2 regions of the Polymorphospora sp. NPDC050346 genome follow, and region 2 is predicted to be linked to the other one. Evidence: riboswitches for the same ligand, from Rfam matches in the RefSeq annotation. Region 2 holds a riboswitch; the other holds the start of a gene.
The links. Region 2 has a riboswitch for guanidine ahead of AB0I42_RS05060 (SMR family transporter). Riboswitches for the same ligand answer to the same signal wherever they lie in the genome.
Positions count from the first base shown of each region.

Region 1: another riboswitch for guanidine. It lies ahead of AB0I42_RS25975 (hypothetical protein); the one in region 2 lies ahead of AB0I42_RS05060 (SMR family transporter).

Region 1 is NZ_JBFAKM010000029.1:38,199-45,265, reverse strand. It holds gene AB0I42_RS25990 (PLP-dependent aminotransferase family protein) at 537-1,415, shown strand; gene AB0I42_RS25985 (aminoglycoside phosphotransferase family protein) at 1,635-2,465, opposite strand; gene AB0I42_RS25980 (MBL fold metallo-hydrolase) at 2,648-3,232, opposite strand; gene AB0I42_RS25975 (hypothetical protein) at 3,240-3,521, opposite strand; guanidine-III (ykkC-III) riboswitch at 3,533-3,600, opposite strand; gene lexA (transcriptional repressor LexA) at 4,135-4,785, shown strand; gene AB0I42_RS25965 (YciI family protein) at 4,993-5,367, opposite strand; gene AB0I42_RS25960 (hypothetical protein) at 5,539-5,766, opposite strand; gene AB0I42_RS25955 (phosphotransferase) at 5,735-6,418, opposite strand; gene AB0I42_RS25950 (CGNR zinc finger domain-containing protein) at 6,583-7,067, opposite strand, start outside.
Region 2 is NZ_JBFAKM010000003.1:147,884-154,950, forward strand. It holds gene AB0I42_RS05035 (cellulose binding domain-containing protein) at 118-1,656, opposite strand; gene AB0I42_RS05040 (response regulator transcription factor) at 1,773-2,390, opposite strand; gene AB0I42_RS05045 (sensor histidine kinase) at 2,387-3,562, opposite strand; gene AB0I42_RS05050 (ABC transporter permease) at 3,568-4,410, opposite strand; gene AB0I42_RS05055 (ABC transporter ATP-binding protein) at 4,407-5,258, opposite strand; gene AB0I42_RS05060 (SMR family transporter) at 5,377-5,691, opposite strand; guanidine-III (ykkC-III) riboswitch at 5,806-5,876, opposite strand; gene AB0I42_RS05065 (DUF1986 domain-containing protein) at 6,151-6,825, shown strand; gene AB0I42_RS05070 (FUSC family protein) at 6,898-7,067, opposite strand, start outside.

The DNA of each region.
Region 1 (7,067 bases), on a different contig from region 2:
ACGGGCAGCGGGCCGGCCGGAGGCGGACCGATGGGATCCAGGCGGTCGAGCAGTGCACGCACCGGAGCCGGGATGACGATCCCGTTCAGGACGTCGAGTGAGTCGAGTAACGAGAGCAGCGCCATGCCTCATCCCCTCAAGGCGTGCGGAGCGTGCGATACAGGTCTGGCGAACCCGGTGAGCGTCGACCGGTCGGGCCATGCGTCAGCGACAGTCGCTACTTCCCTCTGTCGAGCACCCTTGCGCAGCATCGCTGCCTGAACGGGGCACATTTTTGGAGGGGCCGCGGGGCCGCCGCAGGCGACAACTTCGTGGGCACTGGAGCGCGTCTTGGAAACCTGGTCTGGTTCGGCGTGTGGCGTCGGGGAGACGGGTGACCTCCCGGTAGGGCTGGTCGATCGCTACGCCGTCCGGCGCTACCAGGAACTCACGTCTCAGTGTCGCTCGCGTGCCGGTGTTTTGTCCTGCCCGGCCCATGGCGGGTCGCCGACACACGTGGGTGTCCGTCTTACCGCTGGGCCGGCGCCGAGCGGGTCATGGTGACCGCCGGCGCGCAACAGGCGTTCGACCTGGTACTCACGGCGCTGGTCAGCCCGGGCACGGTGGTCGCCGTGGAGGACCCGGGCTATCCACGGTTTCGTGACCTGGCCCAGGTGCGCGGCGCGACGGTCGTGGGAGTCCCCGTCGACGACGAGGGCATCGTCGTCGACGCGCTGCCGTCACAAGCGACGCTGGTGTACGTGACACCGTCACACCAGTTCCCGCTGGGCTGTGTCCTGTCGCTGCGACGCCGCCAGCAACTGCTGCACTGGGCCCGGACACACGACGCCGCCATCATCGAGGACGACTACGACACCGAACTACGGTTCACCGGTCGCCCGGTCGAGCCCCTGCACCTGCTGGACCCGGATGGGCGCGTCGTCTATGTCGGCACGTTCAGCAAGACCCTGTCACCGGCCCTGCGCCTCGGCTATCTCGTGGCTCCGGCCACGCTGATGCCCACGCTGCGAACGTTGTGCCAGCTCACCTCATTCGGCGGCGATCCGCTCAGCCAGCGGGCGCTGGCCGGCCTGCTCTCGGACGGCAGCATGGCCGCCCACCTGCGCCGGCTCCGCCGCAGCTACGCGCCTCGACGGGCCGTGCTGAGGCGGCACCTGGCGGCCGAGCTGGGCCGGCGTACGACCGCCGTCCCGGCGGTGGCAGGTCTGCACGTCAGCCTGCTCCTACCGCCCGATGTCGACGAAGCCGACCTGGTCCGGCGTGCCGGACGGGCCGGTATCGCCGTCGAGGGCCTCGGCAGTCACGCGACCGCCGGGAACCCGCCGACCGGCATCGCCATCGGAATCGGCAGGGTCGACGCCGAGACGCTCGACGCCGCCCTCACCCGGATCACCGGGCTCCTACCGTCGCCGTAGCAGGAGGATGCGAGGTTCAGTCGGAGTGCCCGTGAAGGATCGTTCGTGATACACGCGCGTGCCGTCGCATCCGCCCAGGCCGGGTCCGTTACACAACCCGTGTCCGCGCCTTCGTGACGCTTCCGATTCTCGGTTCCATTGCCGAGTTCTGATGTCCGAGCGCACTCTCGACGGGCTGGCTGCGGCCCGCGCTCCTGTCGATAACGTGAGTCGACGTACCTATCCGGACTGGGCCGTTACCTTCCCCCGGAGTTGGTTCAGCCACTCGATGCCGAGTTGGAGGCCGTCGGGGAACTGGTCGTCGCGATCCCAGCGCCACGCTGTGATCATCGCCAGCACGAGGGTCCGGCAATCTCGGAGCAGTCGGTGATCGACGTTCGGGTAGTGGTCTCCGACCTTGTCGGGCGCGTGGGCCAGGTCGAACTCGATCGGCCCCCGGCAGCACGTCTCGAAGTCGATGAAAAGCGGGCCGGTCCGGGTCAAGAGCAGGTTGCCCGGATGGGGTTCGCCGTGCAGGAGCTGCTCGGGGCGGCCGCTCTCGCTGACCGCTCGTCGCAGGCGGTCCAACGTGCTGGCGAGGAAGACCCGGTTCAGGTCGGCCAGCTCCGGTGTTCGGGCATGGTCGGCCACGAGCGTCTGGGCCTCGGAAACCCGGTCCGTGAAATGCGGGGTGGGCAGGTCGACCTTCCGCATTCCGGCGTGCAGACGTTCGAGCGCGCCGGCGTACTCGGCGTTTGAGAGCGAATGGGTAGTCACCGGTTCGTAGTAGGTCCAGAAGGTGACCACGTAGTCGCCCCGGACAAAGACCTGGGGCGATTCCAGCGCGGCCACCGGGCTCCCGACCTCGGCCAACCGCTGAGCGACATCCACTTCAAGCTGGGCGCACTGATGCGCGGCCGGCGCCACCCGGGCGAGCACGTCGCAGGGCTGCAAACGCAGGGTGAGCGTGTTCGAGTTGTGCAGGACGGCGGCGTCGTGGGCGGTTAGGCCTAGCCATGAGGCGCTCGATATGGCTGCCTGTGTTGCCCGCTGAGCCTCATATGCCTGCATCGGAGCACCGTAGTTGTGTGTTCGTGGCGCAGCAGCCGTATTTGGTGTCCGGTCCCCCGGCGAACCTCCGTCGAGCTGGGGTTATGAGATCGATTGGGTCTTCCATCCAGCTGTCGACGAAGGCACGGCCGATCACCACGGCAGCGGTGGTGACCGGCCGGGGGGATGGCCACCCATCACGGTTACCGGCAGATGATGAAGTCGGCGTAGGAGTGCCGTCCGGTCTGCTCGGCGACCTCGTCGATGGCCGCACGGATGTCCCGCAGGCGCTGGGGGCTCATCTGCAACGGTGGCTCGTCGGGCTGGTACGTGGTGCGGATCGGGTAGTCGACGCCGGGCGTGGTGGTCATCTCGATGTGGCAGCCGAGGACGTGGCTCACCGCGCGCGTGTCGGTGAGGCGGACGAGGCGGTCGATGGTGTCTCGGAAGGCTGCCCAGTCCTGCACGTAGAGGCGCCCGGGGTAGACGGTGTCGCCGGTGAAGAGGAAACCGGTGTAGGCGTCGTAGAAGGTCACCGCCGCCTCGTGGTGGCCGGGGCTGGCCAGGCACTCCAGCACCCGCCCGCCCAGGTCGAGCGTGGTCACCCGGTCCAGATCGCCGCCAAGGCCGAGGTAGGCCCACGCGGTCGCGCGGTCGGCGCCCACGACCACGGTGTCGGGCCGGTCGGCGAACTGCCCGTCGCCGGCAACATGGTCGCCGTGGGCATGCGTGTGCAGGACCAGCAGTTCGTACCTATCGCGGGGGTTGTCGGCCAGCCACCGCGCCACCAGTTCGTCAACGATGCGGCGTAGCGGGAAGAACTCCGCGGCGGGCGGTGGCCCCGGTGTCGAGCAGGACGGCGCGGTCGTTACCGAAGAGCAGGAACAGAAACGGCGCCTCGTAGTTGACCGCCATGTTCTGCCGCAGGATGACCGTGTGCGCGTCGTAGGCGTGCACCTGGATCTCGGGGTCGGTGTTATGCCTGGCCGACTCCGAGCCGTGGATCCATCGCACGTCGAGGCTTCGCCCCTCGGCGGGCGGTGAGGTGAAGTCGATCGGGTGCGTACGGCCGGTCATGACGTCTCCTGCGAGCGTCGTCTTTGCAGACCGGGTACGGCGCACATCTCGTCCGGGGACGGCGATCATCCGCCTCCAACGGAGGAACGTAACAAGCCTTCCCCCTGTCCGCAACGGACCTGACTGCCTCAGGGACGTCTGAGACGTCGACAGCGTCGCGCGTGGCCAAACCGGCCATCGACGTCGGTCTTCTCATCAGATCGGGTGGGCCGTTTGTCAGACCGGTGGTCCGGCGTATCAGTTGCGCGGGAAGGTGTCAGTTACAGCGGGACCGGAACAGCAGCCTCTGCCACCCGGATTGCAGCCGACCATCCTGTTACACCATAACGGTCATTATGGTGTACGGGGATTTTGGGTACTTATGTCCGCTTCCCCTGGAGGCAATTATCGGATTGCAGTTACCGGTAATCCAATAATTGGAAGCACCGTCGGCGCGGGAAGCTTGGTGAGTGAACGCGCCTGACTGCTGAAGCTGGAGCCACTCGCCCGGCCATCCCGAAACCGCACGGGGCTGCCGAGCGAACCGGCGCCTGGAGTCGACCTACCCGGCAGGCCTGAACTGAAGACGCAAACGGTTAGCACATTTGATCGAACGCGGGGGTATCGTCCGAGGATGACGTCCTCGGAGCTGCCGCCGGACCTGCCCGGCTTGAGTCCTCGCCAACAGCAGATCCTGGCCGTGATACGGCAGTGGGTCGAGCGCCACGGGTATCCACCGACGGTGCGGGAGATCGGCGCTGCGGTCGGACTCGGGTCGCCGTCGTCGGTGGCGTACCACCTGAAGGTGCTCGAAGAGCGCGGATTCCTGCGCCGGGCTGCACGCGGGCCACGCGCGGTGGACGCCCGCCCGTCGCGACACTCGGACGCCCCTGCCGATCCGGGCGAGCGCTCGGGCGTCCAGGTTCCACTGCTGGGCTCGATCGCTGCCGGCGCTCCCATTCTGGCCGAGGAGCACGTCGAGGAAGTCCTGACCCTGCCCAGGAAACTGGTCGGCCACGGAAGGCTGTTCGCCCTGCACGTCCGTGGAGATTCGATGGTCGAAGCTGGCATCGCGGACGGTGACGTCGTCGTGGTGCGGCAGCAAGCGGTGGCCGACAGTGGCGACATCGTCGCCGCGATGATCGACGACGAGGCCACCGTCAAGGTCTTGCGTATCCGCGATGGCGCCGTGGACCTGCTACCCCGTAATCCGCGCTACCCCGTCATCCCCGGTGACCGGGCGGTGATCCTCGGCAAGGTGGTCTGCGTACTCAGTCGTAGCTAAGTGTGTATGGGCCAACGTGCCACCAACGAGCGGGCAGAGCTGACCGCGCCACACCGGTCTTGTCGAGTCAGGCACCGGGGGATCGGGTGTCACAGCATGCGCGTCAGGACGAACTGGTGTCCGTGGCGTCGTCGTAGTAGGTGATCAACGTATCCACGACGGGGTGCGCAAGGCTCTGGGCACAGTCGGAAACTCTAGCGATGACGCCTACCGGCGTCTGTCAGCCTGGCGGAGCATCGCGTCTGTTTCGGGGTCGGGCATGAGTGCCCGGACCTCTTGCGCACAGCGGCAAGCGGCGGCGAACTTGGCGGCCCACGCCAGCGCCTCTTCGCGCGAGGTCACGTCGACGATCACTAGCCCGCCGATGACCTCCTTGGTCTCCGGGTAGGGGCCGTCGGTGACCAGCCCGTCGGTGGCGACGACGCTCGCCCGCTGCCTTTCCAGTCCGGCGCCGAACACGAACACGCCGGCGTTGACGGCCTCCTGGACCACCGCGTGCGCTGCCTTGCCCACATCGGGCAGGTCCTCCTCGGAGATGTGGTCCATGGCGCCGTCATCGAACGAGATCAGGTACTGCGTCATCCCGTCACTCCTTTGCCCCGGCGGCCTCCTCCGGCCGCCTCTCACCTGTTCTACGAACGACTCGCCCCGGATCCGACACCATGCCAGGAGATCTTTCACGGGACTTCCGCCGCTCGGCGGCTGCGGGCGTCATGTCGCCCCCTTGCCCTGGGCCACGCGCGCCCCGGCTCGTCACAGTTGCCCGGCCAGCTCGTGCACCCGTCCCCGGACGGTTTCCCACGTCGCCCGCAGGTAGGGCAGCCGGGCGGCCCGCAACGGTCCGTCGGGTAGTTCGCCGTGGGTACGCAACTCTCGCACGCACAGGGTGGCGGCATTGGCCCAGAACCCGGCCTGTCGCGGTACGCCGTCGCCGGCGATCTGTTCGGCGTCACGGCGGGCGGCGGGCAGTTGCCCGAGCACGATCCACAGCAACGCCGCGTCGAGACCGGGTAGGAACCGGCCGGTGAACTCCCCAGTCCAGCACCCCGGTCAGCACCCCGCCGGGGGCCCGGAGCACGTTGGCGGGCAGCAGGTCGCCGTGCGCCAGGCGCATCGGCCCGGCCGCGGCGGCGAGCGCGTTCAGGGCGGCCTCGTCGCGGGCGTCGAGCAGACCGTGTTCGGTGCGGTACCGGCCGAAGCGGTGCGGGTAGTCCCACACCGCCGGGAACAGGTCGTCCGGCGCCGACCACCCCCGCAGGTCCCGGGCCGCCTGGAGCATCACCCTTACGTCGTCCGGGGACAGCGCCGTCGGGTACCGGTCGCGGGCCGCCGGCACGCCGGGCAGGCGGGTGGACACCAGCACACCGGCGTCCGGGTCGGCGGCGAGCAACCTCGGCGCGGGCACCGGCGGTGGCGCAACCTCGAACGCCCGGTAGGTGTCGATCTCGGCGGTGAACTTGGCCTGCCAGAACGGGTCGGTGTCGATGAGGAGCTTGGCGACCACGTCGAGGCCGTCGAGCGTGCCGGCGAGCAGGACCGCCTTGTCGGTGCGGTGCAGCACGGTGTCGACGCGCAGGCCGGGGCACAGCGTGCGGGCCCGGTCGTCGAACGGGTACGCGACGGTCTTGCTCACCGGGTGGCCTCCTCGGTCGCGGCAGCAGGTCGTGGCCGGGGCATCGTCACAGCCTCCGGCACGACGACGGCGGTGGCGGTGGCTCGACCCAGGCGTACGCGGCCCCACGGTTCCGCCGGCCCGTGCCCTGACGGCGGTACGGCACGCTCGAACAGTCTTGGGGCTCAGATGTTCCTGCGGTCGGTTCCGGCCTCGGCGGCCTGGCGGGCCCGGTGCGCCGCCACGTTGCTGCGATTCGAGCAGGCCCCGGAGCAGTAGCGGCGCTTTCCGTTACGTGAGGCGTCCACGAAGACGCGTCCGCACGAGTCGGCCGGACACACGCCGAAGCGGGTCACCCCCGATTCGGCGATCTGCAGTGCGAGCGCCATGGCGGTGTTCGTCTGGACGCGGTGCACCGTCGACGCCTCCGGTGGTGCGTAGTGCATGTGCAGACCGTTGCCGTGATCGACGACGTGGGGCGCGAACGCGACCTTCGCCAGCAACTCGTTGACGGTCTGACCGGCTTCCTCGGCGGAGGCGGCGGCGAACACCCGTCGCAGCCCATGTATCCAGTCGACCAGGTCGATGGCACGGTCGAGGACGGAGTCGTCCACGATCACGCCCTGCTCTACGAGCAGGGCGTGGAGCTGCTCGGGGGGCTGTCCCGCGT
Region 2 (7,067 bases):
GTCTGCCGAAGAGGTGGGGACGCGAACGGCCAGGCCCCGCCGGTGACTCCGGCGGGGCCTGGCGTGGTGGGGGTTACCTGGAACGTCGGTGTGGTTCCGCGGTTGGGTGCGGAGGGGTCAGTTGCAGGTGGTGCCGTTGAGGGTGAACGGCACCGGGGTGGCCGGGGAACCGTCGGCGGTGTAGCCGAAGCTGACCGCGCCGCCGGTCGGGATGGCGGCGTTGTAGTTCTCGTTGGTCACCGTGACGGCGGCACCGGTCTGCTGGAAGATGCCGTTCCAGTGGCCCTGGACGACCTGGCCGCCGGGGAAGTTCCAGCCGAGCGTCCAGCCGTTGACGGGCGGGCCGTCGTTGTAGACGGTGACGCTGGCCGTGTAGCCGGTGCTCCACGAGTTGGTGACGACGAAGGAGACCCGGCAGCTGCTCGCGAGAGCGGTCGCCGGAACGATGTCGCCGTAGTCGTCGCGGGCGGTGGCGAAGTCCTGGAAGCCGAAGCCGGGGCCGGCGGACCGGGTGGTGGTGCCGGCAGCCAGCACGGTGCCGTCGGGGTTGACCGCGTAGACGGGGCCGCCGCTGTCGCCGCCGCGGGCCGCCTCCTCGCCGTCGAGCTGGGTCGCCTCGACCAGGTCCTCGATGTCGTCGTAGTGGAAGTCGACCCGCAGGTTGCAGACCGGGCCGCCGAGTTCGCCGGCCGAGGTGTATCCGGACTGGCAGAGCAGCTGTCCGGGGTACACCGCGGTCCAGCCGACGACCTCGGCGCGGATCTCGTCGTGCTGGCCGCCGACGTAGATGTGGCTGCCGGGCGACGAGGTCGAGATGAGCATGGTGTCGTGGTCGTCGTTGCTGGCGACCGCGTAGCCGACCAGCGTCCCGGTGTTGGTGGTGGTGTTCCAGGCGATGTGCCAGGGCGAGCCGATGGCTCCGCAGTGTTCGGCGCTGAGCAGGTAGCCGGTGCCGGTGACGGCGTCGCGTACGCCGAAGCCGGCGGTGCAGCCGTAGGTGGTGAACCCGATCCCGATCCCGCCGTCGTACGGTGCGGCGTCGTCGAACCGGGACCGTTCGACCATCGGCTCGCTCCGGACGATCCGGGTGTTGACCCCGGTCGCCGGCAGCTTCGGGAGTTTCGCGCCGGCGGCGTCGTCGACGGCGACGTCGATGCCGGAGCCGTCGGTGCGCAGCCGGAGGGCGTGGGTGGCGCCGGTCGGGTCGGCGTCGACCACGGTCCGGAGTTTCGCCGCCGCCTTCTTCAGTTCGGCGCGCGAGTAGGTGGCGGCGGCCACCTCGACCGGCGCGGTACGGCGGGCGGTCGCCACCGCCGCCGCGATGTCGGCGGGCAGGGCGCCCTTCCACCAGAGGGTGACGTGGTCGTCGACCAGCCCGATGCCGGCGTAGCCGCGCGGCGGGGCGGCCTCGACGGCGGTGCGGATGACGTTGGCCGCGTCGACCAGGGGGGCCTGGGCGGTCATCCGGTCCAGGATCCGTGCCGGGATGACATCGTGGATGGAGCCGTCGTCGGGCGTCGGCGTCGGTGCCGACGCCCCGGACGGCTGGCCGGGCGCCGCGTGGGTGGGCGCCGTCAGCGGGCCGACCAGCGCCGTGGCGCCGATCAGTACGCCGGCAACCACCGCGCGGGTGGTCGCCTTCCAGGTCTGTGTCATGCCGTCGAGTCAATCGATGCCGGCGGCCGTGGAACAGGCAGGACGCCCGGCAGGAGTGGTCCTGCCGGGCGGCTGCCGGGCCTCGGGCCGGTCTTTGCCGGCCGGGTCCGCGCGGATCAGAGCAGGTCGAGAGACATCGCGGTGGTGACCGCCGCGGTCCGGTCGGAGACGCCGAGTTTGGCGAACGCGCGCAGCAGGTGTGTCTTGACGGTCGCCTCGCTGATGTGCAGTTCGCGGCTGATCTCGGCGTTGGACAGGCCGCGCGCGACCAGGCGGAGGACCTCGGTCTCCCGGGGCGACAGCGACTCGTGCTGGGGCCGGCGTACCCGGTGCAGCAGCCGGGTGGCGACCGACGGCGCCAGTACGGTCTCGCCGCGGGCGGCGGTACGTACCGCGTTGACCAGGTCGGCGCGGGAGGTGTCCTTCAGTAGGTAGCCGGCGGCGCCTGCTTCGACGGCGCGCAGGATGTCGGTGTCGGTCTCGTACGTGGTCAGCACGACCACCCGGGTCGTGGGGGCGACGGTGAGCACCTGCCCGGTCGCGGTGACGCCGTCGATGCCCGGCATCCGCAGGTCCATCAGGACCACGTGGGGGCGCAGGGCGCGTACGGCGGTGACCGCCTCGGCGCCGGAGCCGGCCTCGCCGACGACGGCGATGTCGGCCTCGCCGTCGAGCATGCCGCGCACCCCGGCGCGGACCACCGGATGGTCGTCGACCAGCAGTACGGAGATCAAAGGTCGGGCACCTCCACCCTGATCGTGGTGCCGCGGCCGGGTTCCGAGTCGATGCTCAGCTTGCCGGACACCTGCTCGACCCGGGCCCGCATGGCACCGAGCCCGTAACCACCGGACGCCTTTTCGGGATCGAACCCGCGCCCGTCGTCGGCGACCTCGACGGCGACGGTGCCGCCGAGGTGTGCGAGCCGCACCGTGAGCAGCCCGGCGCCGGAGTGCCGACGGACGTTGGCCAGCGACTCCTGCACCGCCCGGAGCAGGACCACCTCGACCGCGGTGGCCAGCCCGACGGGTTCGCCCTCGGTGCTGAAGTCGACGCGTACGCCGGTTTCCCGGCCGAACCGGTCGACCAGCCGGGCGAGCGCGTCGGCCAGCGACGATCCGTCGAGTTCGGTCGGGGTGAGCGCGCCGACCAGGGCGCGGGCCTCGGAGAGGTTGTCGCGGGCGGTGTCGAGGGCCAGGCCGAGGTGCCGGCGGGCCTGGGCGACGTCGCGCTCCAGTTCGGCGTCGGCCGCCTGGATGAGCATGATGACGCTGGTCAGCCCCTGGGCGACGGTGTCGTGGATGTCGCCGGCGAGGCGTTGCCGTTCGGCGAGTACGCCGGCCTCGTGTGACAGCCGCGCGACCTCGGCGCGGCTGCCGTCGAGTTGGCGGATGAGCCGGGCGCGTTCGTCGTTCTGGGTGGTGACCCGGCGGGCCCAGGTGCCGAAGACGGCGGAGCCGACGACGATGGTCGCCGCGACCGGCAGCGGGCCGGCGACGGTGTCGGCCAGGTCGCGGGTGGACCCGTACGCCACCACCACGTCGGCGGCGTTGAGGACGAGTACGGCGATCGTCGCCCGCAGCGCGTCCATCAGCATGTACGCCTGCGGGCAGAGCGCGAGCAGCGCGAACGACGAGACGCTGACCAATGCGACGGCCGGGGTGAGCAGGACGACGACGCCGGCGAAGTAGACGTAGCCCCGGCGGTCCTCGATCTCGCCGCGGATCAGTGGCCGGCCGTACAGCCAGTACCAGGCGGCGAGGCCGGCCAGCAGGGCGACCGCCCAGGCCCGCGCCACCACCGGCACGGAGCCGGTGGTGGCGACGAAGCCCGACGTGCCGACGGCGACCAGCCCGAAGTAGGCGTCCCACATCGGGAAGCGGTTCAGCCAGGTCGGCGTGTCCTCCATGGGGACTACCGGTCCCGCCGTCCGCGCCAGCGGAAGGTCGTCAGGCACAGCAGCAGACCTCCAATGCACCACGCTCCCAGGACCAGGGCGATCCGCCCATGCTCCCACGAGGTGGTGACGATCTCCTGCGGCAGGATGTCGTCCGGCAGGAACACCGACCGGAAGCCCTGGGCCATCCACTTCAGCGGGAAGATCGCGCCGAGCTGCTGCAGCGGCTCGGGCAGCGCGCTGATCGGGGTGTAGAAGATGCCGGAGATGAAGGCCAGCACGATGTACGGCAGGTTCATCACCGCGGCGGCGCTGCGCTCGGTACGGGCCAGGCTGCTGGCGGCGATGCCGAGGAACGAGCAGCCGATGACGCCGAGCAGGAAGACCCAGCCGAAGGTGACCCAGCGGGAGGCCTCGCTCGGCAGTTCGACGTCGAAGAGCAGCATGCCGAGGCCGAGCAGGATGATTACCTCGGCGACGCTGATGACCAGCACCATGACGACCTTGCCGAGGAAGTACGACGACTTCGGCATCGGGGCGCCGCGCAGCCGCTTCAGGGTGCCGTCGTCGCGGTCCGCGGCGATGCTGATGCCGAGGTTGACGAAGGTTGCCGAGGCGACACCGGCGGCGATCATGCTGGGTACGAAGTATTGCGCCGAGGTGACGGTGCTGCCCTCGTAGATGCCGCTGAACAGCGAGCCGAGCAGGGCGAGCAGCACGATCGGCAGGGCGAAGGTGAAGACGACGTTGTCCCACTCACGGAAGAAGCCCTTGAGTTCGATCACGCCCCGGTGCAGGCCGAGGGCGACCGCGGAGGGATCCTTCCCGGTGGTGGCGGGGCGGGTGGTGGTCGCGGTCATTTCTGGGCGCTCCCGATCAGGTCGAGGTAGACGTCTTCGAGGCTGGGTCGGCTGACGGTCAGGCCGGGGACGGTGCCGCCGTACTTGGTGGTCAGTTCGGCGATGATGGGGCCCGGGTCGGTGGCCTCGCGGGTGCGGTGCTCACCGTCCTCGAGCCAGGAGACGGTCGCCTTGGCCTCGGCGCGTCCGCCGAGGGTGGCCGGGTCGCCCTCGGCGACGACCTGGCCCTTGACGATGACCGCGACCCGGTCGGCGAGGTTCTCCGCCTCTTCCAGGTAGTGCGTGGTCAGCAGGACGGTGGTGCCGTTCTCCTGGGTCAGGGAGCGGATCAGGTCCCAGAACTGCCGGCGGGCCTGCGGGTCGAACCCGGTGGTCGGCTCGTCGAGGAAGAGCAGGGCCGGGTTGCCGACGATGCCGACGGCGACGTCGATGCGGCGCCGCTGGCCGCCGGACAGGGTACTGACCCGGGAGTTGGCCTTGGCGGCGAGACCGACCTGCTCGATGACCTGGTCGGGGTCGCGGGGGTTGGGGTAGTAGCGGGCGAAGTGCCGTACGGTCTCCCGGACGGTCAGCTCGCTGAGGTCGGACGCGTCCTGCAGGACGATGCCGATCCCGTAGCGCCAGCGGCGGCTGGCCCGCTGCGGGTCGGCGCCGAGCACCTCCACCTCGCCGCCGTCGCGGTCGCGGTAGCCCTCGAGGATCTCGACGGTGGTGGTCTTGCCCGCGCCGTTGGGGCCGAGCAGAGCGAAGATCTCGCCGGTGGCGATGTTGAGGTCCACGTTGTTGACCGCGAGGTTGTCGCGGTAGCGCTTGGTCAGGCCGCGTACTCGCACGGCGGAATCAGTCATGTATCGATCATCGCGGCCGGCGCGGCCGCCCGGGACGCCCGGAAGATTGACAACGGCTGTCCACCGATCGGTGGACAGCCGTCGGCACGTCAGTGGACGCTGGTAGCGGGCCGGTTACTCAGTGGAACACCTTGAGTCCGACGACGCCGGCGACCACCAGCAGCAGGCAGGTGATCCGGGCGACGGTCACCGGTTCGCCCAGGGCGACCATCCCGACGATGGCGGTGCCGACGGCACCGATGCCGACCCAGACGGCGTAGCCGGTGCCGATCGGGATGTCGCGCAGGGCGAGGGCGAGCCCCGCCATGCTGAGCACCAGCGCGACCGCGAAGACCAGCGACGGTACGGGTCGGGTGAAGCCGGCGCTGCGGCCCAGCGCGATCGCCCACACCGTCTCCAGGATCCCGGAGATCACCAGTAGCAGCCATGCCATGTCTATTCCGTCCTTTCCGCGCGGGTCGGCCCCGGTCGCGGCCGTACGGCCCGGGCACGCGTCGGCGGCGGGGCGGAACGGGAGGAGAAAGGTGCGGCGGAGGCCGTGATGGGTTGCGTGTCGTCTTCGCACCACCGGGTACGACACGCGGCTCGTCCGGGGCGACCCGCCAGATCGGGCGCCGCTTGCCACCCTAGCCGACCGGGGTGGCCGGCGGGCCCATGGTGGCTGGGCTCACCACACCGGCACGCAAGTCGGCAGCGGCGGGACCGCACCATCCGAAAACAAGACTATCGATACTTGTGAATGCCACGGACCGCTCCTAGCGTGATGCCTCAGGCCGGCAGTCATCCGTTCGCCGGCAGTGAGACCCGGCGGCGCGGATCGCATCGAATCCGTCCCGCCGTCGGCCCGACCGCCCCGGAACCCCGGGTGGAATCCCTCGGTAAGGAGCCCGTCTTGCGCATCCGACTGACCCTGGCGATCCTCGCCACCGCACTCACCGGCGCCCTCGTCGCCCCCTCCGTCGCGGCCGCCGCGCCCGCGCCGATCATCGGCGGCGGCACCGTCGCCTCGGCCCCGTGGGCCGCGGCGGTGTTCCAGAACGGCTCGTTCGCCTGCTCCGGCTCGCTGATCCACGCGAACTGGGTGCTCACCGCCCGGCACTGCCTCGGCGGCACAATGTCGGTCCGGGTCGGCAGCGTCTTCTACGGCTCCGGCGGCCAGACCCGTACGGTCTCGGCCACCTACGGCCAGAATGACGTCGCCCTGCTGAGGTTGAGCAGCGCGATCACCAGCCCGTCGGTGGTGACCCTGGCCAACGTGAACCCGCCGCTCAACTCCACGAACCAGATCTACGGCTGGGGCCGTACCTGCACCAACTGTGCCCCGTCGTCGCAGTTGAAGACCGCCACCGTCGGCGTCACCTCGCTCAGCGCCACCGACGCGTACGGCGGCCCGGCCATCCGCAGCAACCGCGGCAACGGCGTGGCCTGGCAGGGCGACTCCGGCGGCCCGCAGTTCTACAACGGCCAGCAGGTCGGCGTCTGCTCGACCGGCAACGGCAGCACCCTCCAGAACTACGCCTCGGTGGCGGCCAACCGGGCGTGGATCACCAGCATCTCCGGCGTCTGATCAGATTTCCACCACCGCCGTGCCGGTCATCCACAATGGATGGCCGGCACGGCCGCATCGCGGGGTCCGCGGTCAATCGTCGCCGTCGGTGACCGCACCGCCGGCCGGGTCCAGGGCGGCGTGCGCGGCGGTCTCCTCCAGCCCGGAGGCCAGCATCAGGTCGACCGCCACCGAACGGACCTGCGCCGCGATCGCGGCCGTCGACAGCCCGACCCCGGCGGCGTACACCTCGCCGGCGAGCT